DNA from 4 places in the Allobosea spartocytisi genome. Region 1 is predicted to be linked to each of the others. Evidence: predicted binding sites of a transcription regulator. Region 1 holds the regulator's gene; each other region holds the start of a gene.
What was found. The regulator LexA, encoded in region 1, represses DNA repair genes until DNA is damaged. The targets are predictions, from matches to a motif close to TGTTCNNNNTGTGTTCNG.
Positions count from the first base shown of each region.

Region 2: a site for LexA is predicted at 4,737-4,754, ahead of IED13_RS25310 (PA0069 family radical SAM protein). Genes of this name have one in related genera too.
Region 3: a site for LexA is predicted at 2,719-2,736, ahead of IED13_RS28985 (ImuA family protein). Genes of this name have one in related genera too.
Region 4: a site for LexA is predicted at 2,829-2,846, ahead of IED13_RS04240 (ImuA family protein). Genes of this name have one in related genera too.

Region 1 is NZ_JACXWY010000023.1:34,233-41,487, reverse strand. Features, by position in the region: gene gltA (citrate synthase) at 1-352, opposite strand, end outside; gene gltX (glutamate--tRNA ligase) at 659-2,077, opposite strand; gene IED13_RS24225 (ComEC/Rec2 family competence protein) at 2,247-4,526, shown strand; gene lexA (transcriptional repressor LexA) at 4,520-5,230, opposite strand; gene IED13_RS24215 (molybdopterin molybdotransferase MoeA) at 5,313-6,524, opposite strand; gene moaC (cyclic pyranopterin monophosphate synthase MoaC) at 6,526-7,008, opposite strand; gene trpC (indole-3-glycerol phosphate synthase TrpC) at 7,005-7,255, opposite strand, start outside.
Region 2 is NZ_JACXWY010000027.1:25,294-32,548, reverse strand. Features, by position in the region: gene ypfJ (KPN_02809 family neutral zinc metallopeptidase) at 48-932, shown strand; gene IED13_RS25330 (dihydrodipicolinate synthase family protein) at 1,015-1,950, opposite strand; gene IED13_RS25325 (MFS transporter) at 1,947-3,287, opposite strand; gene IED13_RS25320 (FadR/GntR family transcriptional regulator) at 3,460-4,143, shown strand; gene IED13_RS25315 (glycosyltransferase family A protein) at 4,196-4,684, opposite strand; gene IED13_RS25310 (PA0069 family radical SAM protein) at 4,839-6,002, shown strand; gene IED13_RS25305 (ribonuclease HII) at 6,195-6,806, shown strand; gene IED13_RS25300 (site-specific DNA-methyltransferase) at 7,133-7,255, shown strand, end outside.
Region 3 is NZ_JACXWY010000029.1:19,854-27,108, reverse strand. Features, by position in the region: gene IED13_RS25760 (hypothetical protein) at 1-486, shown strand, start outside; gene IED13_RS25755 (ArdC family protein) at 806-1,732, shown strand; gene IED13_RS25750 (hypothetical protein) at 1,732-2,664, shown strand; gene IED13_RS28985 (ImuA family protein) at 2,773-3,525, shown strand; gene IED13_RS25740 (Y-family DNA polymerase) at 3,440-4,963, shown strand; gene IED13_RS25735 (error-prone DNA polymerase) at 4,960-7,255, shown strand, end outside.
Region 4 is NZ_JACXWY010000002.1:292,998-300,252, forward strand. Features, by position in the region: gene IED13_RS04230 (phospholipase D-like domain-containing protein) at 1-693, opposite strand, end outside; gene IED13_RS04235 (ABC transporter ATP-binding protein) at 851-2,593, shown strand; gene IED13_RS04240 (ImuA family protein) at 2,862-3,743, shown strand; gene IED13_RS04245 (Y-family DNA polymerase) at 3,649-5,193, shown strand; gene IED13_RS04250 (error-prone DNA polymerase) at 5,190-7,255, shown strand, end outside.

The sequences.
Region 1 (7,255 bases):
TCTGCTCGTGCACCATGGTGTGGCGCGTGATGCGATAGTCGAAATCGGCCTTCTGCGCGGCCGTCGGCAGCTCCCCGTAGAGCAGCAGATAGCAGGTCTCGAGGAAGTCGCCATGCTCGGCGAGCTGCTCGATCGGATAGCCGCGATAGAGCAGCACGCCCGCATCGCCGTCGATATAGGTGATCTGCGACTCGCAGCTCGCCGTGGAGGTGAAGCCGGGGTCATAGGTGAACATGCCCGTCTGGGCGTAGAGCTTGGCGATGTCGATGACGGCGGGGCCGACCGACCCCTCCTTGATCGCCATGTCGACGGTCTTGTCGCCGACCTTCAGCTGGCTGGTGTTTCCGCTCATCGATACCGATCCTTTCAAGGCTCGCTGCTGTTCGGCCGTGTTTTGCGCGCCCCGTCCGCGGTTCTCCGCGGAAGGTCCTTCATCCGAATAGCCTGACGTGACGAGAGCATGTCAACGGAAGGGGCAAAGGCAATCCATGCGACTGATTTACAAGCAATTTTCGTGCCCTGTGCCGTTGTGCGGCGCAATGCACTTGCGCGTCACTAGACCATTTGCCCCATGCATTCAACCGAGCCGAAAGGCGGTTTGTGCCGCCTCCCAAGCATAGCGATCCGGCTGTCGCGCCAGGCACGCGCAGGCGCCGCCTCAACCCTGGTCGGCCAGCCGCGCCAGCGTCTCCTCGCGGCCCAGAACCGCCATGACGTCGAACAATCCCGGCGACATCGCCCGGCCCGTCAGGGCGGCCCGCAGCGGCTGAGCGGCCTGGCCGAGCTTGAGCCCGTTCTCCTCGGCAAAGGCGCGCACGGCGGCTTCCAGCGACGCCGCCGCCCAGTCGCCGACGGCGGCGAGCTTCCCGGCGATCGCGGGCAGGCGGCCGCGCGCGGCCTCGTCGAGCAGGCTCTTGGCCTTGTCGTCGAGCTGCAGCGGGCGCTGCGCATAGAGATAGAAGGCGCTGTCGAGCAGTTCGATCAGGGTCTTGGCGCGCTCCTTCAGCCCCGGCATGGCGGCCAGGAACTTCGCCTCCAGCTCGGGCGAGAGCGTGGGGCCGAGCTCCCGTGCCGGACCGATCTCGGGCAGGATGACCTTGAGGGCCTCGAGCAGATCACGATCGCTCGACTGGCGCATATAGAGCCCGTTGAGGTTCTCCAGCTTGGCGTAGTCGAAGCGAGCCGGCGAGCGGCCGATCGAGGAGAGGTTGAAGGCGTCGATCATCTCCTGCGTCGAGAAGATCTCCTGATCGCCATGGCTCCAGCCCAGCCGCACGAGATAGTTGCGCAGCGCCGCCGGCAGATAACCCATCGAGCGATAGGCATCGATGCCGAGCGCGCCGTGGCGCTTGGACAGCTTGGCTCCGTCAGGCCCGTGGATCAGAGGGATATGCGACATGCTCGGCACGTCCCAGCCCAGCGCATCGTAGATCTGGGTCTGGCGAGCTGCGTTGGTCAGGTGGTCGTCGCCGCGGATGATGTGGGTGACGCCCATGTCGTGATCGTCGACGACGACCGCGAGCATATAGGTCGGCGTCCCGTCCGAGCGCAGCAGCACGAGGTCGTCGAGATTCTCGTTCTGCCAGACGACGCGGCCCTGCACCTCGTCATTCACCACCGTCTCGCCGGTCTGCGGCGCCTTGAGCCGGATCACCGGCTTCACGCCTTCCGGGGCGGTCGCCGGATCGCGGTCACGCCAGCGCCCGTCATAGCGCAGCGGCTTGCCTTCGGCGCGCGCCTTCTCGCGCATCTCCTCGAGCTCGGCCTGGCTGGCGTAGCAATAATAGGCCTTGCCGGCGGCGAGCATCTGCTCGGCCACCTCGCGGTGCCGTGCCGCGCGCTGGAACTGGTAGACCGTCTGTCCGTCCCAATCGAGGCCGAGCCATTCCAGCCCGTCGAGGATCGCGGCGATGGCGGCGTCGGTCGAGCGTTCGCGGTCGGTGTCCTCGATTCGCAGCAGCATCTTGCCGCCGTGCCGGCGGGCATAGAGCCAGTTGAACAGCGCGGTGCGGGCGCCGCCGATATGCAGGAATCCGGTGGGGGACGGCGCAAAGCGCGTGACGACGGCGTTGCTCATGGAAGGCAGCTCCGACCGGGCGATGAAACCGCCCGGGGCAAGACTTGAGGATGTGGCGCCGGCCTTCACGCCAAAGCGTGCATGACAACCAGCGCGCGCCCTGTAACATGGCTTCGCCGGGCGGTTAAGCGTTCAATGCGCAACCGACAGGCAGGGGCTGGGAAGGGGGATGGCGCGGCAACCTGCATCGCCGGAGCGCCGGAGCGCGCTGAGGGCCGTCGCCGGCATCCTGCCGGCGCGCCTGCCGCCAGTCGCGCTGGGAAGCCTGCCGCTGGCCGAGCGCCTCCAGGCGCTGCGGGACTGGCTTGGCGCGTCGTTGGCGCAGGAGGCCGAGCGCCGCCGCCCGTTCCTGTGGCTGCCCGTGGCGATGGGCTTCGGCATCCTGCTCTATTTCGCCGCCGATCGGGAACCCGCACTCTGGGCGCCGCTCGCGGGCTTCGTCCTGTCCGGCGGCCTCGCTGTCGCACTGCGTCTGCGACCCGCCGCTGCCGCAGTCTGCATCGCCTTCGCCGCGGCCTTCGCCGGCTTCGCAGCAGGCGTCTGGCGCACGGCCGATATCGCCGCGCCGATGCTGGAGCGGCCGCGCATCGGCAAGATCACCGGCTTCGTCGAGAGCGTCGAGGCGCGCGATGCCGGCGCCCGCCTCGTCCTGGTGGTGACGGACATCGCCGGCGTGCCGCCCGAGAGCCGGCCGAAGCGCGTGCGCGTCAACATTCGCAGCGGCACGGTCGCGCCCGGCGACCATATCGCCGGCACCGCGCGGCTCCTGCCGCCACCGGGGCCGGCCCGCGCCGGAGGCTATGATTTCGGGCGCGACGCCTTCTTCCGCGGCATCGGCGCCGTCGGCAGCATCGCCGGCAAGATCGCACTCGTCCCGGCGCCGCATCCCCTGCCATGGCGCCTCGCGCTCGACGTGGAGATCGACAAGGCGCGCAACATCCTCACGCAGCGCATCGCCAGCGTCGGCGGCGGGCAGGGCGGGGCGGTCGCGGCCGCGCTCGTCACCGGCAAGCGCGGCCTCATCACCGAGGCGTCGAACAACGATCTGCGCGCCGCCGGTATCTATCATATCGTCTCGATCTCCGGCCTGCACATGGTGCTTGCAGCCGGGACGATCTTCTGGCTCGTGCGGGCTCTGCTGGCGCTGTCGCAGACGCTGGCGCTCGGCTGGCCGGTGAAGAAGATCGCGGCGATCGCGGCGATGATCGGCGCCACCGCCTATTGCATCTTCTCCGGCAGCGACGTCGCGACGGAACGTTCGCTCATCATGACGCTGGTCATGCTCGGCGCGATCCTCGTCGACCGGGCGGCGCTCAGCATGCGCAATCTCGCGCTCGCCGCGATCATCGTGCTGCTGCGCGAGCCCGAGGCCCTGCTCGGCCCGAGCTTCCAGATGTCCTTCGGTGCGGTCGCGGCGCTGGTCGCTTTCGCCGAGCGCTGGGAGAAGCGCGACCGGTCGAAGCCGCCGACGGCCTTGCCCTGGCCCTTGGGCACGCTCTGGACGGCCTCGCTCGGCATCGTGGTGACGACGCTCCTCGCCACGGCCGCGACGGCGCCCTTCGGCGCCTATCATTTCCAGACTTTCAATCCCTTCGGCCTGCTCGGCAATGCCATGGCGCTGCCCTTCGTCTCGCTCTTCGTGATGCCGGCGGCGGTGTTCGGCGTGCTGGCCTACCCCTTCGGTCTGGACTGGCCGGCCTGGGCGCTGATGGGGCTCGCTTCCGACATCGTGTTGAAAGTCGCGCATTGGGTCGCCACCATCGACCATTCGACCGTGACGGTGGTGGCATTCGGCCAGGCCGTGCTGCTCTCCTTTGCCGCTTCGCTGCTCTGGATCACGCTCTGGACCACGGGGCTGCGCTGGCTGGCGGCGCTGCCGCTCATCTTCGGCGTCGCCTTCGCCGCGAAGCCGGAGCGGCCCGAGATCCTGATCGAGCGTGACGGCTCCGGCATCGCCGTGCGCGGCAGCGACGGCCGCCTCGCCATCGCCGGCCGGCCGAGCCGCTTCGTCCTGCAGCAATGGCTCGCTTCCGATGGCGACAGCCGCGCGCCGGACGACGCGACCCTGCGTGCCGGCATCGCCTGCGACGCCAATGCCTGCATCGTCCGAACCGCCGACGGGCGCAGCATCTCCTATGCCCGGGATCGGATCGCCATCATCGAGGATTGCCGCCGCGCCGATCTCGTCGTCACCAACATTCCCTGGAGCGCGCCTTGCGAGGCCAGGCTCGTCGATCGGATGGCGCTGTCGCGGGACGGTGCAACCTCGCTCTACCGCGCCGCCTTCGGCTGGCGCAGCCATTCCTCGGAAAACGCCGTCGCAGACCGGCCCTGGAGCCGCCGCAAGCCTTCCGAAGCCGCAGCTCGGCCCAGCGCGCCGGCCCCCGCTGCGACACGGGCCTCTGCTGCTCCGGAGGTCGCGTCGGACGAGGCCGAGTTCGCTCAGTAGCGGCGCAGCAGGTTGACCAGCCGGCCCTGGATCTTGACGCGGTCGGGGCCCAGCACGCGTGTCTCATAGGCCGGATTGGCGGCTTCGAGCGCGATCGAGGAGCCACGCCGGCGCAGACGCTTCAGCGTCGCCTCCTCCTCGTCGATCAGCGCAACGATGATGTCGCCGGTGTTTGCCGTGTCCTGCTTGCGGATGATCACGGTGTCGCCGTCGAGGATGCCGGCCTCGACCATCGAATCGCCGCGCACCTCGAGCGCATAATGCTCGCCCGAACCGAGCATGTCGGGCGGCAGCGAAACCGTATGGCTGCGGCTCTGGATCGCCGAGATCGGCGTGCCGGCGGCGATGCGGCCCATGACGGGAATCGCGACCGGGGAACGGGCGTCGTCATCGGCCGGGGCAGGGCGCGGCTTGGCGAGGGAGGGCTGCGAGCCGAGGCCGCCCTGTACGACGGCCGGGTTGAAGCGTCGCGGCTGCGGGCCAGCGAGCCCGTCCGGCATCTTGATGACTTCGAGGGCCCGCGCCCGATTGGGCAGGCGGCGGATGAAACCGCGCTCTTCCAGCGCCATGATCAGCCGGTGGATGCCGGATTTCGAGCGCAGGTCGAGCGCATCCTTCATCTCGTCGAAGGAAGGGGGCACGCCGCTTTCGCGCAAGCGTTCCTGGATGAAGCGCAGGAGTTCGTGTTGCTTGCGTGTCAGCATGGTCCCCGCCGGTGCCCGCGATACAGATTCGAAACAAAGCCAGAACACTATAACTGTTCGCCTTGTGTTCCGCAAGCGACTGCTACCGCAGCGGCAGAATGCGGCAGATATCGCCTTTGTGAGCCGGCTCTGCATGCGCCGGCCGGATCGTCAGGGCCTTGGCGCGCGCCAAGGTGCCCAGCATCGAGGAATCCTGCCTGTCGAAGGGCGTCACCATCCAGCCGGCCGGCGTCAGGGCAAGATCCGAGCGAAGATAGTCCTCGCGCTCATCATTAGCCGGCATATCTTTTCCGAGAATCGCCGGAATGCTGCGGTCACGATCCGGATCGGCCATGCCCAGCAGCGCCTCGATCAGCGGCAGCAGGAAGAGATGGCCGCAGACGATCGACGAGACCGGATTGCCGGGCAGCCCGAGCACCACCATGCGGCCAAGCCGGCCGGTCATCATCGGCTTGCCCGGCCGCATCGCGATCTTCCAGAAACCGAGGCTCATGCCGGCCCGCTTCAGCGCCTCCTGCACGAGGTCGTGATCGCCGACGGAGGCGCCGCCGAGGGTGATCAGGACGTCGGCTTCCGCGGCCTGGGCGGCGGCGATCCGCGCCGCGAGGTCGTCGTGATCGTCGCGGGCGATGCCGAGGTCGAGCGCCTCGCCGCCGGCCTTTTCCACCAGTGCCATCAGCGAGAAGGAGTTCGAGGCGACGATCTGGTCCGGCCCGGTCGGCTCGCCCGGCGCCACCAATTCGTCGCCGGTGGCGAGGATGGCGACGCGCGGCTTGCAGCGTACCGGCAATTGCGGATGCCCCATCGCGGCGGCGAGGCCAAGCGCGGCGCTGTCGAGCACGCGCCCAGCCGTCAATGGCACGTCGCCGTGACGGAAATCGAGCCCGGCCGCCCTGACGAACTGGCCCTTATGGGCCGGCACGCGCACCGTGATGGTTTCGCTGCCGACGCCATCGGCATTCTCCTGCATGAGGACGCTGTCTGCGCCCTCCGGCATCGGCGCGCCGGTGAAGATCCGCACAGCCTCGCCCGGGCGGACGCTGCCGTCGAAACGCCGCCCCGCCGCGGATTCGCCGATCACGCGGAGTTGCTTGCCGGCTTCCATGTCGGCGGCGCGGACGGCATAGCCGTCCATGGCGGAGTTGGCGAAAGGCGGTTGGGTGCGCAGCGCCTTCACATCGGCCGCGAGCACGCGCCAGGCGCAGCGCGCCAGGGGCAGCATCTCGCTGCCCGTCGGCCCCGGAACGCTGTCGAGCAGGGCCTTGAGCGCGACGGGAACCGGGGTGAGAGCCATGTCAGAGCGCCTTGGCGTCGTAATCGCCGGATTGTCCGCCGGATTTGTGCAGCAGGCGGATGCCTTCGATCCGCATCGCCCGGTCGACGGCCTTGACCATGTCGTAGACGGTCAGGCAGGCGACGGAGACGGCGGTCAGCGCCTCCATCTCGACGCCGGTCTGCCCCTTCATCTTGACCTCGGCGCGGACGCGCACGCCGGGCAGGGCCTCGTCCAGTTCGAGATCGACAGCGATCTTGCTCAGCAGCAGCGGGTGGCAGAGCGGGATCAGTTCATGGGTGCGCTTGGCCGCCATGATGCCGGCGAGCCGGGCTGTGCCGAGCACATCGCCTTTCTTGGCGTTGCCGTCGCGCACGATCGCGATGGTTTCAGGCGCCATCACGACGCAGCCTTCGGCGACGGCGATGCGGCCGGTCTCGGCCTTGTCGCCGACATCGACCATATGCGCGGCGCCTTGCGCGTCGAGATGGCTGAGCCGGCTCACGCCGCGTTCTCGCGCGCCTTGCCGGTGAGCAGCAGCGCGGTCGCGGCCGCGACATCGGCCTGTCGCATCAGGCTTTCACCGACGAGGAATGTTTCGACGCCGACCTTGCCGAGACGCTGAATGTCGGCGTGGGTGAAGATGCCGCTCTCGCTGATGACGATGCGGTCGGACGGCACGCGCGGCGCCAGCCGCTCGGTCACGGCGAGATCGACGTTGAAGCTGCGCAGGTCGCGGTTGTTGATGCCGA
Region 2 (7,255 bases), on a different contig from region 1:
CCGTCTCTCTTGGCGAGATTGCGAAGAGTTTCGTCGGGGACCTGACCATGCAGTGGGAAGATTACCGCCAGTCCGACAATCTCGAGGACAGGCGGGGAGGTGGCGGTGGCGGCTTCGCCGGCATGCCCGGCGGTCGCGGCGGCATCGGCATCGGCACGATGGTGGTGCTCGGCCTGCTCGGCTGGGCGCTGGGTATCGACCCGCGCCTGCTGATCGGCGGGGCCGAGATGATCGGCGGCATCGGCGGGCGCGAGCAGACGCCGCAGACGCGCCAGTCCTCCGGCCCGCCGCAGGACCAGATGGGCCGCTTCGTCTCGGCCGTGCTGGCGCAGAACGAGGACGTCTGGACCAAGCTGCTGCCGCAGCAGGCCAACACCCGCTACCAGGCGCCGCAGCTCGTGCTGTTCTCCGGCGTCAACCGCTCCGGCTGCGGCGTGGCGCAGTCGGCGATGGGGCCGTTCTATTGCCCCAACGACCGCAAGGTCTATCTCGACACCTCCTTCTTCCAGGAAATGCAGCGCAAGCTCGGCGGTGGCGGCGACTTCGCCTATGCCTATGTCATCGCCCACGAGGTCGGGCACCATGTCCAGAACCTGATCGGCATTCTGCCGAAAGCGAATCAGCTCCGCGAGCGTTCCTCCGAGCGCGATGCCAATGCGATCTCGGTCAGGATCGAATTGCAGGCGGACTGCTTCGCCGGCGTCTGGGCCCACAACATCCAGGCGATGGGCCGGCTCGACCAGGGCGATATCGAGGAGGCGATCCGCACAGCGTCGGCCATCGGCGACGACAAGCTGCAGAAGGCGGCGCAAGGCGTGGTCGTGCCGGATTCCTTCACGCATGGCTCCTCGGCGCAGCGGACCAAATGGTTCAACACCGGCTTCCAGTCGGGCTCGTTGCAGAGCTGCGATACGTTCAGGAATCAAATCTGACAGAGACAGGAGCGCAAGCCCGATGGCCGGCTTGTGCTCCTGAAGGGCCCCCGATCCGGGGCGCCGGATATGAGCGCTCCGGCTAGACCGGCTTCTTCCCCGCGTGATTCGGGGCCGCGAAGGCGCCCAGCCGCTTCGCGTGGGCCTCGACCAGCGAAAGCCCGAACGCGGTCGGCCGCAGGGCCGGTGCCCGGTCGAAGACCGGGAGGCCTGTGCGGGCCGCGAAGAGGCGCTTGCCATAGCAGATCAGGTGCTCGAGCCCCTGCATCACGAAGGTGATAGCCGGCAGCACCTGCGCGTACATCTCCTCGGCCTGCGCCTCCTCTCCGGCGCGGAAGCGCTCATAGATGCGCACGGCATGATCGATGCAGTCGGGTGCCAGGATGAAGCCGGCGCACCCGGCCCGCAGGCTCTCGATCAGTTCCAGGCCGGCGCGACCGTTGAAAACGGGCACCTGCCCTTCCGTGAGCTGAATGACGCGCTCGATCTCGACGGCCGATCCCTCGCCCTTGAGCAGGCTGATGTTCGGATATTCGCGGGTCAGCACGCGGATATCCTCGGCCGTCAGGCCGCGCCCGAGAAAGGCGGGCGCGTTCTGGATCGCCACGGGGATCGTGCTCTTCTCGGCCACGCGGCCGAAGAAGCGGATGTATTCGCCGGCCGGGAAGCTCCCGACCGCCGGCGGCTGCAGGATGACCCAGTCGGCTCCCACATTTTCCGCATGGCGCAATTGGGCAACCTGCTCGGCGACCGAATTGCCTGAGATCGTGAAGGCCAGGGGAACCTGCCCGCCAGTATCCTCCGCCACCCAGTCCATGACGGTGCGACGCTCGCCCTCCGAGAGCTTGGCGACCTCCGTCGCCAGACCGAGCGCCGCCATCCCATGGACCCCGGCTGCGAGGCACAGCTCCGTCTGCCGCCTCATGGCGGCGCGATCCAGCGCCTCGTTCTCGTCGAACAGCGCATAGGCGATGGCATGGATGCCATGCAGCGCTGCGGTCTTGCCGGCCGGGATCATGGGGTGCCCCGTCCCGCCCGTGCGAGCCCATCGTCCTGCACGGCATCGATCATCCGACGGCGCGGAGCCAGGACGATGCCCAGCAATCCGCCGATCACCAAAGCGATGGCGACGACCAGGAGCGCGACGTTGAAATTGCCGGTTGCGTCCTTGATCCAGCCGATGACCGGCGGGAGACCCAGCCCGGCCAGGTTCGCCACCGCATTGATCAGCGCGATCGAGACGGCGGCAGCGATGCCGGAGACGTACTCGGTCGTGACCGCCCAGAAGACGGGGATGGCGGCCCAGTTGAGACCGATCGACAGGGCCAGCAGCAGAAAGGCCACTGTCGGCTGGCCCGCGAGCTGGACGGCGACCGCCAGAACCAGACCGGCCAGGACCAGCGGCAAGCCAAGATGGAGCGCCCGCTCGCCGCTCGCATCCGAATGGCGCCCGTTGAAGAACATGAAGATGCAGGCGACGAGAAACGGCACGGCCGAGAGCAGGCCGACCGTCATGTTGCTCTGGCCCGATACCGACTTCACGATCAGCGGCAGGAACAGCGTGATGCCGATGGTGCCGAAGGCCTGCAGCAGCCAGAACAGCGCCAGCAGCCAGACCCTGCCGCTGGTGAAGGCCTGACGCCACCCGGCCGTATGCGACACCGGGGTGGCGGACTGCTCCTGCGCCAGCGTCTTTTCGAGCCAGTCCCGCTCGGCCGGCGCGAGCCAGGCCGCATCCGCGGGCCGGTCGGTCAGGACTTTGAGCGTGACGAAGGCCAGCAACACCGCCGGGATGCCTTCGATCAGGAAAAGCCAGCGCCAGCCCCCCATGCCGTGCCAGCCGTCGAGGCCGAGGAGCAACCCCGACAATGGCAGGCCGATCACCGAGGCGAGCGCCGCACCGATATAGAAGAACGACATGGCATTGGCGCGCTCGCGCGACGGGAACCAGCGCGCCAGGTAATAGATCACGCCGGGGGTGAAGCCGGCTTCCGCCGCACCGAGCAGCAGGCGCATGCCGTAGAGCTGGTTGGCGCTGGTGACGAAGGCCATGCCGGCGGCAATGACGCCCCAGCTCAGCATGATCCGGGCGATCCAGCGGCGAGCACCGACACGGGCCAGCACCATGTTGCTGGGAATTTCGAACAGGATGTAGGTCGCGAAGAAGATGCCGGCCGCCCGGCCATACATCTCGGCGGTGAGGCCGAGCTCGGCATTCATCTGAAGCGCCGCCACCGAAATGTTCGAACGGTCGATATAGGCGATCAGATAAAGCAGCATCAGGAACGGCAGCAGGCGCCAGCCGACCCGCCGCATCGTTTCCGCTCGATTCACAGTCCCTTCGACGGTGGCCATGGCCCAACTCCTCCCGAGTGTTGGTGACCGCGATCTTCTCGCCGCGGCCCTTCAAACATCTGATGTAAAACATATGATGTTTGACCGCAAGCATGTGGGACACGAAGCCCGCTTGCTTGTGACGCAGGACGGCGGCGGCTAAGAAGCCTCCGAACCACATCGCTCGAGGCTCATGACCAACCGCAAGCCCGCCCGGACCAGCAGCGTGGTCGAAAGCCTCGGCATCGAGATCGTCGGCGGCAATCCGCCGCCGGGCGGTGCGCTGGCCGCCGAACCTGCCCTCGAAGCGCGCTTCCAGGTCAGCCGGGGCGTCGTGCGGGAAGCCGTTCGGATCCTCGCGGCAAAGGGGCTGGTCAGCGTGCGCCAGCGCCACGGCACGCATGTGCGCCCGCGCCATGAATGGAGCTGGCTCGACCGCGACCTGATCGGCTGGATCGCCGCCAGCGGAATCAGCCGCGCCGATCTCCTCGCCTTCGCCGAGGCGCGCCGCATCATCGAGCCGGAAGCGGCCGCGCTCGCCGCCACGCGCGCGACCAACGTGCAGCGCGACGCGATCAGCGCAGCCTATGCGGCCATGGTCCGCGACCGCCACGATCCCGCCCGCGCGATCTCAGCCGACAAGGCCTTTCACCTGGCGGTTCTGGACGCCACGCATAATCCCGTCCTGCAAAGCCTTCACGGCGCGATCGACGCGCTGCTCAGCGCAATCTTCGATTTCACCGTGACCGTGTTCGAGGGAAACCTCGACAATCACGGCGCCGTCGCCGCCGCCATCCAGCGCGAAGACGCCGATGCCGCGCGCCAGGCCATGCGCGCCCTGCTGAACTATACGGGCGACTATCTCGAACATCGCTGATGCGTTCGCGCTCCTGCGCAGCCGCCTTGCCGGGCCATTCGCCCCGAGCCAGCTATCCGCTCACGCGCTCCCGCCCCGTCTGCAGCCGCCGCGGCGCATGGCCGAGCCGGCCGGCGAGCACCGCGCCCTTGGGCGCGATCAGGCCCGCACGCAGCCGCCGGCCGCCGAAGGAGATCGCGGCGCGCTCGCGCAAGGAGGCGGCGAAGCCGCGCAGCGGCAGCAGCGCCGGCGCATCGGGCGCGAGCAGGAGATGCCGCTCGACCGCCTGCGCCCAATTGAGCTGCGGCACGTCGCCGGCATCGAGCAGCAGGAGCCAGTCGCCGCGCGCTTCCTTGGCGCCAAGATGCCAGCCTTCGGCGTTGCCCGCGCGCAGATAGCTCGCACCCGTCGCATCGGCGATGCGCGCGAGACCGTCCGCGCCGACGGTGTCGACGACGACGGCATGGCCAAGGAATCCCTCAGCCACCGCCGGGATCAGCACGGCGAAGGTCGCGGCGATGGCTTGCGCCGAGCCGGGCGCACGGATCACGGCTGTGAGCATCTGCAATGTGTATGGCGCAGCGCAACACGTCGCAATCCTGTCACTTGCCTTTTGTTCCTGTTATGTTCACATTCACGACCAATGATGGACGCCGATTCCCGGCGTTCGGCAGGATGGAACAGCCATGCCCCAGGCCAGACCGACTTCCCGGCCGATGCCGACGGCCCTGCCGCTGCGGCGGCAGGATAGCGAGCCGGTGTCCGCCTCCGTGCGAATCGCGCCTGTCGATCCGCTCGCCCATGTCGGCAGCAGCATCGATCCCGAGCGGCGGCGCGGGCGCGGCGCCACGATCAATCCGGGCGGGCGCTACGAGGCCGAACAGCGCGTCGCGGAGGATGACGGCTGGGGCTCGCTCGGCGACTTGCCGGCGTTCAAGACCGAGATCGCCTATGAGAAGGCGCGCAGCATCATCACGCGCAACGATTCGCCGGACATCTCCTTCGACCGTTCGATCAATCCCTATCGCGGCTGCGAGCATGGCTGCGTCTACTGCTTCGCCCGGCCGACCCATGCCTATCTCGGCCTTTCGCCAGGGCTCGACTTCGAGAGCAAGCTGACGGCCAAGCTCGATGCGGCGCAATTGCTGGAGAAGGAGCTCTCCGCTCCCTCCTACCAGCCGCGCACCATCGCCATCGGCACCAACACCGACCCTTACCAGCCGATCGAGAAGAAGCTGCGCATCATGCGCCAGGTGCTGGAGGTTCTGGCCAAGTTCAACCATCCCGTCGGGATCGTCACCAAATCGGCGCTGGTGCAGCGCGACATCGACATCCTCGCGCCGATGGCGGCGAAGGGGCTCGTCAAGGTCGCGCTTTCGGTGACGACGCTCGATCCGAAGGTCGCGCGCGGGATGGAGCCGCGCGCCGCCTCGCCGCCGAAGCGGCTGGAGACGATCCGCAAGCTCTCGGAGGCCGGCATTCCGGTCACGGTGCTGGTGGCGCCGATCGTCCCGGCGATCAACGAGCACGAGATCGAACGCATCCTCGATGCCGCCAAGGCCGCAGGCGCGCAGGAGGCGGGCTATGTGCTGCTCAGGTTGCCGCTGGAGGTGCGCGACATCGTGCAGGAGTGGCTGCTCACCCATCACCCGGACAAGCTGCGCCATGTGATGTCGCTGATCCGCTCGACGCGCGGCGGCAAGGATTACGATTCGCAATGGGGCCAGCGCATGGTCGGTTCCGGCCCCTATGCCTGGATGATCGGCCGGCGCTTCGAGATGGCGGCCGAGCGCATCGGCTTCAACACGGCGCGCAGGCGGCTGCGTACGGATTTGTTCGTCAAGCCGGAGAAGGAGAAGGCGCAGTTGAGCTTGTTCTGACGCGCGAGCAGTGCCGGCCTACTGAATGAAGCCCTCCTTCTCGGGCGAAGCGAAGCGCCGACCCGAGAATCTCTCGCCCGAGAGGATTCCAGAGCCCCCTGCGAGAGATGCTCGGGTTGCGCCCGAGCATGACGGAGGGCGTGCGCTCACGTCGCTCTGGCTCCGAATCGGACTCTGTTGCATAAGCCCGCCATGCCCGCAGACTTCACCCGCGAAACGCTTGCCATCGCCGACGGACGCTGGCCGCTGGCCGGCATCGACGAGGTCGGGCGCGGGCCGCTCGCCGGGCCGGTGGTGGCGGCTGCGGTGATTCTCGATCCCAAGCGCGTGCCGGCCGGGCTCGACGATTCGAAGAAGCTGCCAGCGCCGCTGCGCGAGGAACTCTTCGCGGAGATCATGGAGCGGGCGCTCGCGGTTTCCGTCGCCAGCGCCACCGCGGTCGAGATCGACGCCGTCAACATCCGGCAGGCGACGCTGCTCGCGATGCGCCGGGCCGTGGCGGCGCTGCCGCTGGCGCCGCTGCATGTCCTGGTCGACGGCAACGATCCGCCGGTGCTGGCCTGTTCCTGCGAGGCGATCATTCAGGGCGACGGGGCGGTGGCTTCCATCGCGGCTGCCTCGATCGTCGCCAAGGTGACGCGGGACCGGATGATGGCGCGGCTGTGCCGGCGTTATCCGGCCTATGGCTTCTCCGGACATGTCGGCTACGCGACGCCGCAGCACCGCAAGGCGATCGCCGAGCACGGCCCCTGCCCCGAACACCGTTATTCCTTCGCGCCCGTGAAGGGCGTCTGGTTCCGGTAGGGATCGCCAAGCGTCATCCTCAGGCGAAGCGCAGACCCGAGAATCTCAGGCAAAAAAGGCGCCAGAACCTCCTTCGGCAGGAGATGCCCGGTTCAGGCCCGGGCATGACGTTGGCCGCAGGCCGCAAGCCCATCGAAGCCGCCACCCCCTGCCCCAACGGGAGGTCCGCAGGTTAACGTGCGTTTACGAATTTCTCTTTCTTGCCAATGGCCTAGGCAAAAACTGCAGCCCCAGAATGGGACGCATTTTTTTCAAACCGGAAACCCGGCCTTTACCCTGACTCGCCAGTATCGCCCTCGTTGAAGTTGCGTAACGGTCTTGGCGTCATGGGTATCTCGCGTACCGGGACCGCCAGCGCTCCCGTCCGGATTCAGGTTTCGCGTACCGGACGGCCAGCGCTGGGGGCTCGGATGAAGGCCAAGGGCCTTCACGATCATAACCTCCTCGAA
Region 3 (7,255 bases), on a different contig from region 1:
CAGGCAACGCTCATCTCCGAGAGCTTCGGTCTTCCCGTTCTCGACAGCGACGGGATCCGCGATCTCCATCAGCGCATGATCATCGAGACGGCCGACAGCCTGAGCGAAGGCCTCGGCGAGAGAGCGATGCAAATTCATCTGCAGCGGATCGTCGGCGCCTATGTCGGCTCCGCGCACGGCGCCGGCCAGTTCTACAGCCGCGCGGTGACCGAAGCCCGCGATGCGACGGCCAAAGCGTCCAACGACCTGCGCGACGAGGACCTCGACGGCCCCGTCGGTTTCGACAGCGCAGCGCAGCGCAAGCGCGAGTTCGCCGCGGACATGGCCTTGCAGTCGCACGCCCTGCGCATGGCGGCCGAGGGCGCCGTCGCTGCCTACGAACACGTCGTCGGCGAGCGCTGGAAGCCGTTCGAGCGCCCGGTCGAAAATCCGGGCCAGACGCTCGATCGCAAAGCGGCCGAAACGCAGTTGGCCGCCTTCGGCTGATAGCACCGGGCGAGGCTTCGGCCTCGCCCGTCTTCGACACCACGACGCTGGGCCGGCCCCCTAAAGGAGGTCCGGCCCTTTCTCGCGTCGCTGTCGCAACCGCTCCCCACGAAAATCGAATGAGAGGAAAAAAGAAGCAGGAGGCGCGTCGCGACACCGTCCGGCTTTTGGTCCTGCCAGGGCCGGGGCCCGGCGCAGCGGCTTCGCCGCCCTCCACTTCGTTGCGGCCCAAGGGTGCGCCGCTCCCCTGTATTCCCTGGCGATGGACCGCCGTAACGGGGTCGCGATGGGCGCGACCTCCAAACGGAGGTTCAGGAAAATGACTGAGAAGAAGGAAGGCTCACGCGCCGACGTCTACGCGCGCATCACCGATCGCATCGTCGCCGATCTCGAAAAGGGTGTCCGTCCCTGGGTTCAGCCGTGGAGTGCCGGTCATGCCGGCCGTCGGATCACCCGGCCGCTGCGCCACAACGGCGAAGCCTACAGCGGCATGAACGTGCTCCTGCTATGGTCGGAAGCGCTTGCGCGCGGTTTTACCTCGCCGACTTGGATGACGTTCAAGCAGGCGATCGAGCTCGATGCTCATGTCCGCAAGGGCGAGTCAGGCGCGACCGTCATCTACGCGAGCCGCTTCACCCGAACGGAAACCGACGCCAGCGGCGGCGAGATCGAGCGTGACATCCCGTTCCTGAAAACCTATTCGGTTTTCAACGTCGAGCAGATCGCCGGACTGCCCGATCACTTCTACCGGCAGCCGGCGCCGGCAATCGATCCGATCCAGCGGATCGATCATGCCGATCGCTTTTTTGCCAATACCGGGTCCGTTATCCGGCATGGCGGTCCCCGCGCCTTTTACGCACCATCGACCGATCACATCCAGATGCCGCCGTTCGAGACCTTTCGCGATGCCGCGTCTTACGTGGCGGTGCTGAGCCATGAGCATATACACTGGACGGCCGATCCACGCCGCGTCGGCCGCGACCTCAGCCGCTATGCGAAGGATCGCAGCGAACGCGCGCGTGAAGAGCTCGTCGCTGAAATCGGATCGGCACTGATCTGCGCCGACCTCGGCATTGTCCCCGAGCTTGAGCCCCGGCCCGACCACGCCAGTTACGTTGAATCGTGGCTGCAGGTCCTGCACGGCGACAAGCGCGCGGTCTTCCAGGCCGCCGCGCACGCGCAGCGCGCCGCCGCCTTCCTGCACGGTCTCCAGCCGGCGGAAGCAGCAGAGCGGGAGGCAGCGTGATGTTTCACGTTCCGCCTATTCCTGGGGAGGGTCTCGCGCCCTCCCCGCTCCGCTTGCGTGTGCTCTCGCTCGGCGCCGGCGTCCAATCGACGACAATGGCGCTGCTCGCGGCCCATGGCGAAATCGGCCCCATGCCGGACTGCGCAATTTTCGCAGACACGGGCTGGGAACCTGCCGCCGTCTACGAGCATCTCAAATGGCTCACGTCGGGAAATGTCCTCCCCTTTCCCGTACACATCGTTTCGGCCGGCAATATCCGCGAACATCTTCTTGCCGCCGGCGAGGGCCGTCGCTGGGCATCGATTCCGGCTTTCACCCGCACGGTGCGGCCGGCCGGCACGCCCATCCCCATTCTCGACGAGGGCGAGCTGATCGAGATCGGCGAACGTCACAGCGCGAACGACATCATCTCAATCGGCATGATCCGCCGGCAATGCACCACGGAGTTCAAGATCGTCCCGATCCGGCGCAAGGTCCGCGAGCTCGCCGGCCTTGCCCGCAAGCGCTCGCCGCCCTTCCCTGTCGTCGAGCAATGGATTGGCATCAGCACCGACGAGATCATCCGGGCCAAGCCGAGCTTCGAGGCCTGGCAGATCAAGCGCTTTCCCCTGATCGAGCGGCGCATGAGCCGGCAGGACTGCCTGGCATGGCTGCGCCGCCAGGGCTATCCGATTCCGCCGAAGAGCGCGTGCATCGGCTGCCCGTTCCACGACAATGCGCGCTGGCGCGACATGCGCGATCACGACGCCGAGGCATGGGCCGATGCGGTCGAGGTCGATCGCGCCCTGCGCTCCGGCCTTCGCGGCATCCGTGGCGATGTGTTCCTGCATCGCACGTGTGTGCCGCTCGACCTTGCCGATCTGTCGACGGCCGCCGACCACGGCCAGCTCGATCTCTTCGGCAATGAGTGCGAGGGGATGTGCGGGCTATGAGTCAATCGCTTCGCACCGAAATCCGTCATCGCCCTTGACTCATGCCCTCTGTTAGAGAACAAATAGAGAACATGATGCAAGAGCCATCTCAGGAGGTCAAGGACCAGCTTGCGGCCAGAGCCCGCCATAGAGTCATTGCGCGCGCAAATCGAGAAGATCGAGGGCCGAACCCTGCGCGCGAAATCGGTGCTTCCGTTCGGAATTGCCGAGGTGGATTCGCGGCTTCCCGGCGGAGGTCTTGCACTCGGTGCTTTGCATGAGGTCGCGGGTGGCGGATACGGCGCCGTCGACGGCGCGGCCGCTGCGCTCTTCGCTGGCGGGGTCGCCGCGCGGACGAAAGGCAAGGTGCTCTGGTGCATCACGCGCCCAGACCTTTTTGCGCCCGCACTTGCACAGGCAGGGTTGCCGCCCGACAGGGTAATCTACGTCGAGGCAGGTGACGACAAGGCGCTTCTCGCCTGCATGGAGGAAGGTCTTCGCCATGGCGGACTGGGCGCCGTCGTCGGCGAGGTCGCGCGTCTCTCGATGACTGCGTCGCGGCGTCTTCAGCTCGCGGCTGAAGGAGCCGGTACGATCGGGATCGCGCTCCGGCGCTGGCGGCGCCAGACCGAGGCGGCCGATTTCGGTCAGCCGACTGCGGCTATGACGCGCTGGAGGGTCTCGGTGCTGCCCTCGGCTCCGCTTCCCGTTCCCGGTGTCGGCCGTCATCGATGGCTTGTCGAGTTGATCCGCGCCCGCGCGGGCGAGAGTGCAGATTTTGAGTTGGAGGCTTGCGATGACACGGGTTGTCTCGCTCTTCCTGCCGAACTGGTCCATCGACCGGCTTCGGCGGAAGGCTGGCGACGCGGCGCCTCCGCTTGAGGCCCCGCTCGTCCTGATCGGCCGGGAAGGAAGCCGGCGCGTGGTGATGTCTGCGGATGTCGCTGCGCGGAGGGTAGGCCTGCGCCCCGGCATGCCGGCCGCGAAGGCGCAAGTCCTCGTACCCGATCTCCTTATCCATGATGCCGATCCGATCGCGGACTCCGCCGCGCTCGAACGCCTCGCCCTATGGGTCCTGCAGCGCTTTGCCCCGATCGTCGCGGCGGACGGCGCCGACGGTATCGTGATCGACACCACGGGCGCGGATCACCTTCACGGCGGTGAAGAGGCGATGCTCGATGCGCTGATCGGACGTCTTCTCATGTCCGGCATTGCCGCGCGCGCGGCCATCGCCGACACCTGGGGTGCCGCGCACGCCTTCGCCCGCTATGTCGCGGAGCCGGCTTTCGTCGCAGCACCAGGGCATGGCCCGTCGATGATCTCTCCCTTGCCATTGGAAGCGCTGCGCCTGCCGGCCGCCATGGCCCACGATCTGCGCGTACTCGGCTTCGAGCGGATCGGCGACCTTCTGGCGCAGCCGCGCGCGCCGCTGACGCTTCGCTTCGGTCCCGAGCTCGGGCGGCGGCTCGATCAGGCGATCGGAGAAGCGGCTGAGCCGATCGATCCCGTCAGGCCGGCGGACCTCATCGAGGTGCGGCGCAGCTTTGCCGAGCCGATCAGCGCGGCCGAGACCATTGCGCGTTACATCGGCAAGCTCGTCGTCGCGCTGTGCGAACGCCTTGAGGAGACCGACCTCGGTGCGCGGCGGCTCGATCTTCATCTTCGGCGCGTCGACAACCAACGCCAGGCCATCCGCATTGGCATGGCGGTCCCGGTGCGCGACGTGAGGCGTCTTACCCGACTTTTATGCGACAAGATCGAGACGATCGATCCGGGCTTCGGTATCGAGTTGATGTCGCTCGCTGCGAGTCTCGCCGAGCCGCTTGTCCGCAAGCAGACCGTGAGTTCGCTGATCGAAGAGGCCGTCCCCGATGTGTCCGATCTCATCGATACGCTCGCCAACCGCGTCGGCGAGCGAGCCGTCTACCGGGCGGCGCCGATATCCAGCGACGTGCCCGAACGATCGGTCGCTCGAATCCCAGCGATGGCGCCCGGCACCGGCACCACATGGCCGGGGCATTGGCCGCGACCGGCCCGCCTCCTGCCGCATCCCGAGGTGATCGAGACCGTCGCGCTTTTGCCTGACCATCCGCCCGTCACTTTCACCTGGCGCAGCATCCGACGCCGCGTGCGACGGGCAGACGGGCCCGAACGCGTTTTCGGCGAATGGTGGAAGCGTGATGCCGAACTCGTCGCGGTGCGCGACTATTTCCGGCTCGAGGACGAGGCCGGCGAGCGGTATTGGGTGTATCGCGCCGGCGACGGCGAAGACGCTGCGACCGGATCGCATCGCTGGTTCATGCACGGGGTGTTCGGATGAGCGCCCATCGCTATGTTGAGTTGCAGACTACATCGCATTTCAGCTTCCTGCGCGGAGCATCTTCGGCCGACGAGCTCTTCGCCCAGGCCGCGATGCACGGCATCGAGGCGCTCGCGATCATCGACCGCAACAGCCTCGCCGGAATCGTGCGTGCGCACGAAGCCGCGAAGGCAACGGGCGTGCGCCTGATCGTCGGCTGCCGCCTCGATCTTTCTGACGGTATGTCACTCCTGGTCTATCCGACCGATCGGTCCGCTTACTCGCGGCTCTGCCGATTGCTCTCGCTCGGCAAGCGACGCGCAGGAAAAGGCAAGTGTAGTCTTGGATGGAGCGATGTCATTGCTTATGGCGAGGGCCTGATCGCGGTGCTCGTGCCGGACACGGACGATGACGATTGTCGATTGCACCTTCGCCAACTGCACGAGGCATTCGCCGATCGCGGCTATATGGCGCTCACGCTCCGGCGCCGGCCGAACGATCAACTCCGGCTTCACGAGCTATCGAACGCCGCTGCGGCCGCGAAGGTCCGAACCGTCGTGACCAATGACGTCCTCTTCCACGCACCCGATCGGCGGATCCTGCAGGACGTCGTCACATGCATCCGGCACAACGTTACGATCGACACGCTCGGCGATCGGCGTGAGCGCCATGCCGATCGCTTTCTCAAGCCGCCCGAGGAGATGCATCGCCTCTTCACGCGCTATCCCGACGCTTTGGCGCGTACGCTCGAAATCGCCGACCGCTGCCGTTTTTCGCTCGACGAGCTCGCCTATCAATATCCGGAGGAGCGCGACGATCCCGCGCTTTCGCCGCAAGAGACGCTGGAAAAGCTCACCTGGGAGGGTGCTGCTACCCGCTATCCCGAGGGATTGCCCGACGAGGTGCGCGCTGTCCTCCGGCACGAGCTGCGCCTCATCAAGAAGCTCGATTACGCACCCTATTTCTTGACGGTCAACAGCATCGTCAGGTTCGCTCGCTCACGCGACATCCTCTGCCAGGGACGCGGCTCGGCGGCGAATTCCGCCGTCTGCTACGTTCTCGGTATCACTTCGATCGATCCCGGACGCAACGACCTTTTGTTTGAGCGCTTCGTCAGCGAAGAGCGCCGCGAGCCGCCCGACATCGACGTCGATTTTGAGCACGAAAGGCGAGAGATCGTCATGCAGTGGGTGTTCGAGACCTATGGCCGCGATCACGCCGCACTGTGCTCGACCGTGATCCGTTACCGCACGAAAGGTGCATTGCGCGATGTCGGCAAAGCGCTCGGCCTGCCCGAAGATTTGATTTCGTCGCTGTCGGGCCAGGTCTGGGGCTGGTCCGAGGAAGGCGTTGAAAATCGCCATGTCGAGGAGCTCAACCTTAATCTTGCCGATCGACGGCTGCGATTGACGCTCGACCTCGCGCGCCAGCTCATGGGCGCGCCACGACATCTCTCACAGCACCCCGGCGGCTTTGTCTTGACCCACGATCGGCTCGACGATCTCGTGCCGATCGAACCGGCGAGCATGAAGGACCGGCAGGTCATTGAGTGGGATAAAGACGATATCGACGCGTTGCGATTTATGAAGGTCGACGTCCTCGCCTTGGGCATGCTCACTTGCATGAAGAAGGGTCTCGATCTGCTCGCGCAGCACAAGGGCGTCGAGCTCGACCTTGCGACGATTCCTGCCGAGGATCCTCGTACCTACGCCATGATCAGGAAGGCCGATACGCTCGGGACATTTCAGATCGAAAGCCGCGCGCAGATGTCGATGCTCCCCCGTCTCAAGCCCAGGACCTATTACGACCTCGTCGTTCAAGTGGCGATCGTTCGGCCGGGTCCGATCCAGGGCGACATGGTTCATCCCTATCTCCGCCGCCGCGAAGGGCGCGAGCCCGTGCACTATCCCAAGCCCGAGCTCGAACAGGTGCTCGGAAAAACCTTGGGCGTGCCCCTGTTTCAAGAGCAAGCGATGCGGGTGGCGATCACCTGCGCGGGCTTCACGCCCGGCGAAGCCGATATGCTGCGCAAATCGATGGCCACGTTCAAGTTCACAGGCGGGGTCTCATCGTTCAAGATCAAATTGATCGACGGTATGGTCGCCAACGGATACGAACGCGTTTTCGCTGAGCAGACGTTTCGGCAATTGGAAGGGTTTGGCTCGTACGGATTCCCGGAAAGTCATGCAGCTTCGTTCGCGTTGATCGCCTATGCAAGCGCGTGGTTGAAATGCTGGCATCCGGATGTCTTCTGCGCTGCTTTGCTCAATAGCCAGCCCATGGGTTTCTATGCGCCAGCGCAAATCGTAAGAG
Region 4 (7,255 bases), on a different contig from region 1:
GTCCACGACGATGATCTTCCGATGGGTGCGCAGATTGGCATAGGGCAACCGCAAGCCCATGATGATGTTGCCGTTGAACACGGCGACGGTGACGCCGCCGCTGCGCAGGGGGCCGACGATGCTGGGCACCGAGTAACGGGCGCCGACCGAGTCGATCAGCACGCGGACGGAGACGCCGCGTCTCGAGGCCGCGATCAGCGCGTCGGCGATCCTCAAGCCCAGCGGGTCGCGATCGAAGATGTAGGTCTCCAGGATCACGCTGCGCTCGGCCGCTGCGATGGCGGCGAGCATGGCGGCATAGGCCTCGTCCCCGGTCCGCAGCGTCTCGATCTGGTTGCCCTTGGTCAGCGGATGGCGCGCGACGCGGTCGCCCAGCGTCTTCAGCGCCGCGAAGCGCTGGCCGAACACGTCGCCGACCTCGTCATGGCTGATATGGAAGCGTCGGGTGGAATCCGCGGCGGCGCCGTGCCCGGGGCGTTGCGAGAGGATCGTGGCACGGCGGATACGGTTGACGCCGGCGACGGCATAGAGGAGCGGGCCGACGATCGGCGACAGGATGATGACGCCCGCCCAGCCGATGGCCGCGCGCACCTCGTCCTTGGTCATCACCGCATGCGCGGCGGCCACGGCCGCCATCACCACGGAAATGACGGCGAGGATGTGCGGCCAGTAGGTCGAGAGAATCTGCCACATGACGCGAAGCTAGAGCATGGCGAGGGAAAGTGGCACCGCGCCGTTGGGAAACGGGGTCATCGGAGCATCGGGGCGGACTCCCGGCATCGGTCGCGGGATATCGGGGCTGTTGCAGCGAAGCTGACGCAAAACGGTGCCGATCTGCTATGAGCGCGCCATGCTGAGAGAGTTCTTCGCCTATTATCGCCCGCACCGGACGCTGTTCCTGGTCGATTTCGGCTGCGCCGTGCTGTCCGGCCTGCTCGAGCTCGGCTTCCCGATGGCGATGAAGGCCTTCGTCGACCTCCTGCTGCCGCGCGGCGACTGGCCGCTGATCCTGCTCGCGGGCGTCCTGCTGCTCGCGATCTATGGGCTCAACACCGGGCTGATGGCGATCGTGACCTATTGGGGCCACCGGCTCGGCATCAATATCGAGACGGAGATGCGCCGGCGCGCCTTCGACCATCTGCAGAAGCTCTCCTTCCGTTTCTACGACGACCAGAAGACCGGCCATCTCGTCGCCCGCGTCACTAAGGATCTGGAGGAGATCGGCGAGGTCGCCCATCACGGGCCGGAGGATCTGTTCATCGCGGTGATGACCTTCGTCGGCGCCTTCCTGCTGATGCTCTCGGTCCATGTCCATCTGGCGCTGATCACGGCGCTGATCGTGCCACTCGCCGGCTTCATCGTCGCCCGCTATGGCGGCCGCATGACCACCAACTGGCAGGCGCAATATGGCCGCGTCGGCGCCTTCAACGCCCGGCTGGAGGAGAATATCGGCGGCATGCGCGTGGTCCAGGCCTTCGCCAACGAGGCCCATGAGCGCGCGCTCTTCGCCGGCGACAACCAGCGCTATCGCTCGACCAAGCTCGAAGCCTACCGCATCATGGCGGCGAGCCAGGCGCTGAACTATTTCGGCATGCGCCTGGTCCAGCTCGCGGTCATGCTGGCCGGCACCTGGTATGTCGTGCAGGGCAGCCTCAGCATCGGCGGCTTCGTCGGCTTCCTCTTGCTGGTCGGTGTCTTCTACCGCCCGCTCGACAAGATCGCCGCGGTGATCGAGACCTATCCGAAGGGCATCGCCGGCTTCCGCCGCTACCAGGAACTGCTCGCGACCGAGCCCGATATCGCCGATGCGCCCGATGCCGTCGAGGCGCCGCCGCTCAAGGGCGAGATTCGCTTCGAGGGCGTGCGCTTCGGCTATGCCAAGGACAGGCCGATCCTGTCCCATATCGACCTCGCGATCCGGGCCGGCGAGACGGTTGCCTTCGTCGGCCCTTCGGGAGCGGGCAAGACGACATTGCTCTCGCTGCTGCCGCGCTTCTACGAGGTCGATGCCGGCCGCATCACCGTTGACGGCATCGACCTCCGCGAGCTGACGCTCGCCTCGCTGCGCCGCCAGATCGGCATCGTCCAGCAGGATGTCTTCCTCTTCGCCGGCACCATCCGCGAGAACATCGCCTATGGCCGGCTCGGCGCTTCGGAAGCGGAGATCGTAGAGGCCGCCCGCCGGGCGCGGCTCGACCGGATGATCGCCGATCTTCCGGCGGGGCTGGACACGGTGATCGGCGAGCGCGGCGTCAAGCTTTCCGGCGGCCAGAAGCAGCGCCTCGCCATCGCCCGCATCTTCCTGAAGAACCCGCCGATCCTGATCCTCGACGAGGCCACTTCCGCTCTCGACACCGAGACCGAGAAGGCGATCCAGCAATCGCTGACCGAGCTGGCGCAGGGGCGCACGACGCTGGTCATCGCGCACCGCCTCGCCACCATCCGCCATGCCGACCGCATCGTGGTGGTGACGCCGGCCGGCATCGCCGAGCAGGGCCGCCACGAGGATCTCATTCGTGCCGGCGGGCCCTATCAGGCGCTGCACGAGGCGCAGACGCTGACCTGGCAGGCGGCGGGTACGGCGGCGGAGTAGCTGGCCAAAGAACCGGATGGTTATCCCGGACAAGCCGCGAAGCGGCGCCGATCCGGGATCCATGCCGGAGCGCTTCCGAGTGAGGTTCCGGCATGGATCCCGGATCTGCGCTTCGCTCGTTCGGGATGACAGCGGATATGGGACGAAGCCGAAAACTTTCCGTGCCACCCGCTGTCAGCGGTCCACTGCCGAAACGGGAGACTCGACTCGCCTTCCACCGCGCGACGTTCTATAAAAGAACAAAGAGTGAACAATTGCTTTGTCGCCCATGCAGAACGCCATCTCGCCAGCCTTGTCCAATCTGCGCCGCAGCCTCGCCGAGGCGGCCTTGCGGTCGGGGCCGGCTGCGGCGGGCAAGATAAGCCTCGGCGCCACGGAGATCGATGCAGCCCTGTTCGGCGGGCTCGAACGGGCAGCGCTGCATGAAGTCTACGCCGCTGGCGCCGCCGATCTGGCGGCTGCGACGGGCTTCGCGCTCGGGCTGGCGCTGCGGGCGGCGCAAGGGGAGGCGGGAGACGACGCTGCGCGGCCGATCCTCTGGGTGCGGCAGGATTTCGTCGATGCCGAGACCGGCCGTTTGCATGCGCCGGGGTTGAACGAACTCGGGCTCGATCCCGCCCGGCTTCTGCTGGTGCGGGCACGCGACGCCCTGGGCGTGTTGCGGGCCGGCGCCGAGGGAGCGCGCTGTCCGGCGCTCGGCGCCGTGCTGATCGAGCCCTGGGGCGAGCCGCGCGCCTTCGACCTGACCGCGAGCCGGCGGCTCGCGCTCGCGGCCGAGGGGTCCGGCGTGGCGACCCTGCTGCTGCGGGTCGCGGCGGCGGAAGCGCCGAGCGCGGCGCGGACGCGCTGGCAGGTCGTGCCGCTGGCCTCGCGGGCGCTGGAGGCGAATGCGCCGGGCGCCCCGGCCTTCGCCTTGAGGTTGCTGCGCCATCGCGGCGGCGTGCGCGGCGATGCGGCAGAGCGTGAGTGGCGTGTGGAGTGGAACCGTGACCGATGCGCTTTCGAGAACCGAACCGTCTTTGACCGATCCGACAGGCTCATTCCCCGCAGGAACGATGTCCCGCCGCTATCTCGCCCTCTGGTTTCCCTATCTGGCGACGGACAGGCTGCGGCGGCTGGGCCGGATTCCGGCCTTCGGCGCGCCGGCTGAGAAGCCCCATGTCCTCGTCGAGATGCAGGGCAACGCCTTGCGCCTCGCCGATTGCGACCGGCGCGCCGTCCGCCTCGGCCTGACGCGGGCCATGACGCTGGCCGATGCCCGCGCCCGCATTCCCGATCTCGTCGCGCTGGAAGCCGAACCGCAGGCGGATCGGGACTTTCTCGATGAGGTCGCCGCCTTCTGCGACCGCTTCACCCCGCTGGTTGCGCGCGACGAGCCGCACGGCCTCACGCTCGACGTCACCGGCTGCGCCCATCTCTTCGGCGGCGAGGCGGGGATGCTCGATCTCGTGCGGCAGGTGATGGATCGATCGGGCTTGAGCCTGCAAGCCGCCATCGCCAGCACGCCCGAGGCCGCACGCGCCTGTTCCCGCTTCGGACCGCGCGACATCATCCCGCCGGGACGGGACGAAGCGGTGCTGCGCCTGCTGCCGGTCGCCGCGCTGGAGGCGGAGCCCGAGACCGTGATTGCTCTTTCCCGCGCCGGGCTGAAGACCCTGGCCGATGTCGCCGCGCGCCCCTCGGAAACCCTCTCCGCCCGCTTCGGCGAAGCGCTGGCGGTGAAGCTCCGGCGCATCCTCGGCCATGAGGATCGCCGCATCACGCCCTTGCGGCCGCCGCCGGATTGCGTGGTCGAGCGTCATTTCCCCGAACCCTTCGCCGATACGGCGAGCCTCGAGGCGGTGGTCGTCCGGCTGATCGGGGAGGCGGCACGGGTGCTGGAGGCGCGCGGTGAAGGCGGGCGCGCCTTCGAGCTCGGCTTCTTCCGCAGCGACGGCACGGTTCGCCGCCTCGTCATCGAGACCGGCCGGCCCTCGCGCGACGCCAAGGCTTTGTTGCGGCTCTATCGCGAGCGCATCGAGACCCTGGCCGACCCGCTCGATCCCGGCTTCGGTTTCGATGCCATCAAACTCGCCGTGCCGGTCTGCGAGCCGCTCAACACGCAGCAGCACAGCCTCGACGGCCGCGCGGTGGAGGAGGAGGCGGTGGCCGATCTCGTCGACCGGCTCGTCACCCGCTTCGGTCGCGACCGGGTGCTGCGCTTCGCGGCGCAGGACACCCATCACCCCGTCCGCGCGGCAAAGGCGCTCTCGGCCGCTGCGCCCATGCCGGAAGCGGTCTGGTCCGCACCCGAGCCGCAGGAGCCGCCGGCCCGCCCGCTCCAGCTCTTCGAGCCGCCCCAGCCCGTCGAGGCGATCGCGGAAGTGCCGGATGGACCGCCGATCCGTTTCCGCTGGCGGCGCCTCATCCACGACGTCGCTCGCGCCGAAGGCCCGGAGCGGATTGCGCCCGAATGGTGGCGCGACGGCAGCGACGAGCCGATGCGCGATTATTACCGCGTCGAGGATGCGCAAGGCCGCCGCTTCTGGCTCTACCGCACCGGCTTCTACGAGGCCGAGAGCGCGCCGCCGCGCTGGTTTCTGCACGGGCTCTTCGCATGAATCAGTCTGTCAGCCCTTTCGCCGAACCTGTTGCGGCGACAAATTTTTCCTTCCTGCGCGGTGCCTCGCCGGGGCCGAACATGGTGCTGACGGCGCTGCTGCTCGGATATGCCGGCATCGGCATCGCCGATCGCAATACGGTGGCGGGCGTCGTGCGGGCCTGGGCGGCGTTGAGGCAGTTGCGCGAGGATGGTTTGCCGGCGCCCGAGAAAATCCGCGAAGGCGGCAGCCCCGGCGAATATGTCTGGATCGAGAACCCGGATTTCTCCGACCTGCCCATCAAGCCCGAGGAGATGAAGGCGCTGGCGGAGCGCTTCAAGCTCGCGACCGGCACCCGTCTCGTCTTCGCCGACGGCACGCCCGACATCGTTGTCTATCCCGCCAATCGCGACGGCTGGGGCCGGCTCTGCCGTTTGCTCAGCCACGGCAATCGCAAGGACGGCGTGAAGAAGGGCGAATGCCACCTCGTCCTCGACGACCTTCTGAACGATGCCCGCGACCTGCTGCTGATCCTGATGCCGGGCCGCAGGCTCGACGGGCTTCCCGAAGTGCTCGCCCGGCTCGACGAGGCCGCGCCCGGCGCGGTCTGGCTTGCTGCCAGCATGCACCGCCACGGCGACGATCGCCGCCGCCTCGCGCGGCTCAAGGCCATCGCTGCCGCGACCCGCACCCCGCTGATCGCGAGCAATGACGCGCTCTACGATTCCATCGCGCAGCGCGATCTGCAGGACGTGCTCAACTGCATCCGCGAGGGCGTCACCATCGAGCGGGCCGGGCGGTTGCTCGAATCCAATGCCGAGCGCCATCTCAAGCTGCCGCAGGAAATGGCCCGTCTTTTCAGGGATGCGCCCGAGGCTATCGCCGAGACGCAAACCCTGTTCTCCCGCATCGAATTCGATCTCGGCCAGCTCAAATACGAATACCCCGACGAGCCGATCCCGCCCGGCTGGAAGGATCAGGACTGGCTGGTGGAACTGGTCCGCCGCTGCTGCCTGATCCGCTATCCCGACGGCGTTTCGGACAAGGTTCAGGGCCTGCTGGCGAAGGAACTCGCCCTCATCGAGAAGCTCGAATATGCCCGCTATTTCCTGACGATTCGCCAGATCGTCGAGTTCGCCGACAGCAAAGGCATTCTCTGCCAAGGTCGCGGCTCGGCCGCCAATTCCGCCGTCTGTTATGTGCTCGGCATCACCGCTGTCGACCCGGACGAGAACGACGTGCTGTTCGAGCGCTTCATCTCCACCGAGCGTCGCGAACCGCCCGATATCGACGTCGATTTCGAGCACGAGCGGCGCGAGGAGGTGATCCAGTGGATTTATGAGAAATATGGCCGCCATCGCGCCGGCATCGCCGCGACCGTGATCCATTACCGGCCGCGCAGCGCCATCCGCGAGGCCGGCAAGGTGCTGGGCCTGACCGAGGACGTCACCGCTCGCATCGCCGATACGAACTGGGGGAGCTGGGGCAGCGAGATCGGCGACGCCCGCGTCCGCCAGGCCGGGCTCGACCCGACCAATCCGACGATCCGCCGAGCCGTAGACTTCGCCACCCGGCTCTTGGGCTATCCGCGCCATCTCTCGCAACATGTCGGCGGCTTCGTGTTGTCGCGCGGACGCCTCGACGAGACCGTGCCGATCGGCAATGCCGCGATGGCGGACCGCACCTTCATCGAATGGGACCGCGACGACATCGACGCGTTGCAATTGATGAAGGTCGATGTGCTGGCGCTGGGCATGCTGACCTGCATCCGCAAGGCCTTCGATCTGATCAAGGAGAACGGGGGGAAGGACTATGCGCTCGCCGACTTGAAGGATGGCGACGAAGCGACCTACGACATGCTCTGCGAAGGCAAGTCGCTCGGCGTCTTCCAGGTCGAGAGCCGGGCGCAGATGAACATGCTGCCGCGGCTCAAGCCGCGGAAATTCTACGATCTCGTCATCCAGGTCGCGATCGTCCGGCCCGGCCCGATCCAGGGCAATATGGTGCACCCTTATCTGAAGCGGCGGGCGGGGATCGAAGAGGTAACTTACCCCGCGCCTGCGCCGGGACAGGGTGACAAGGA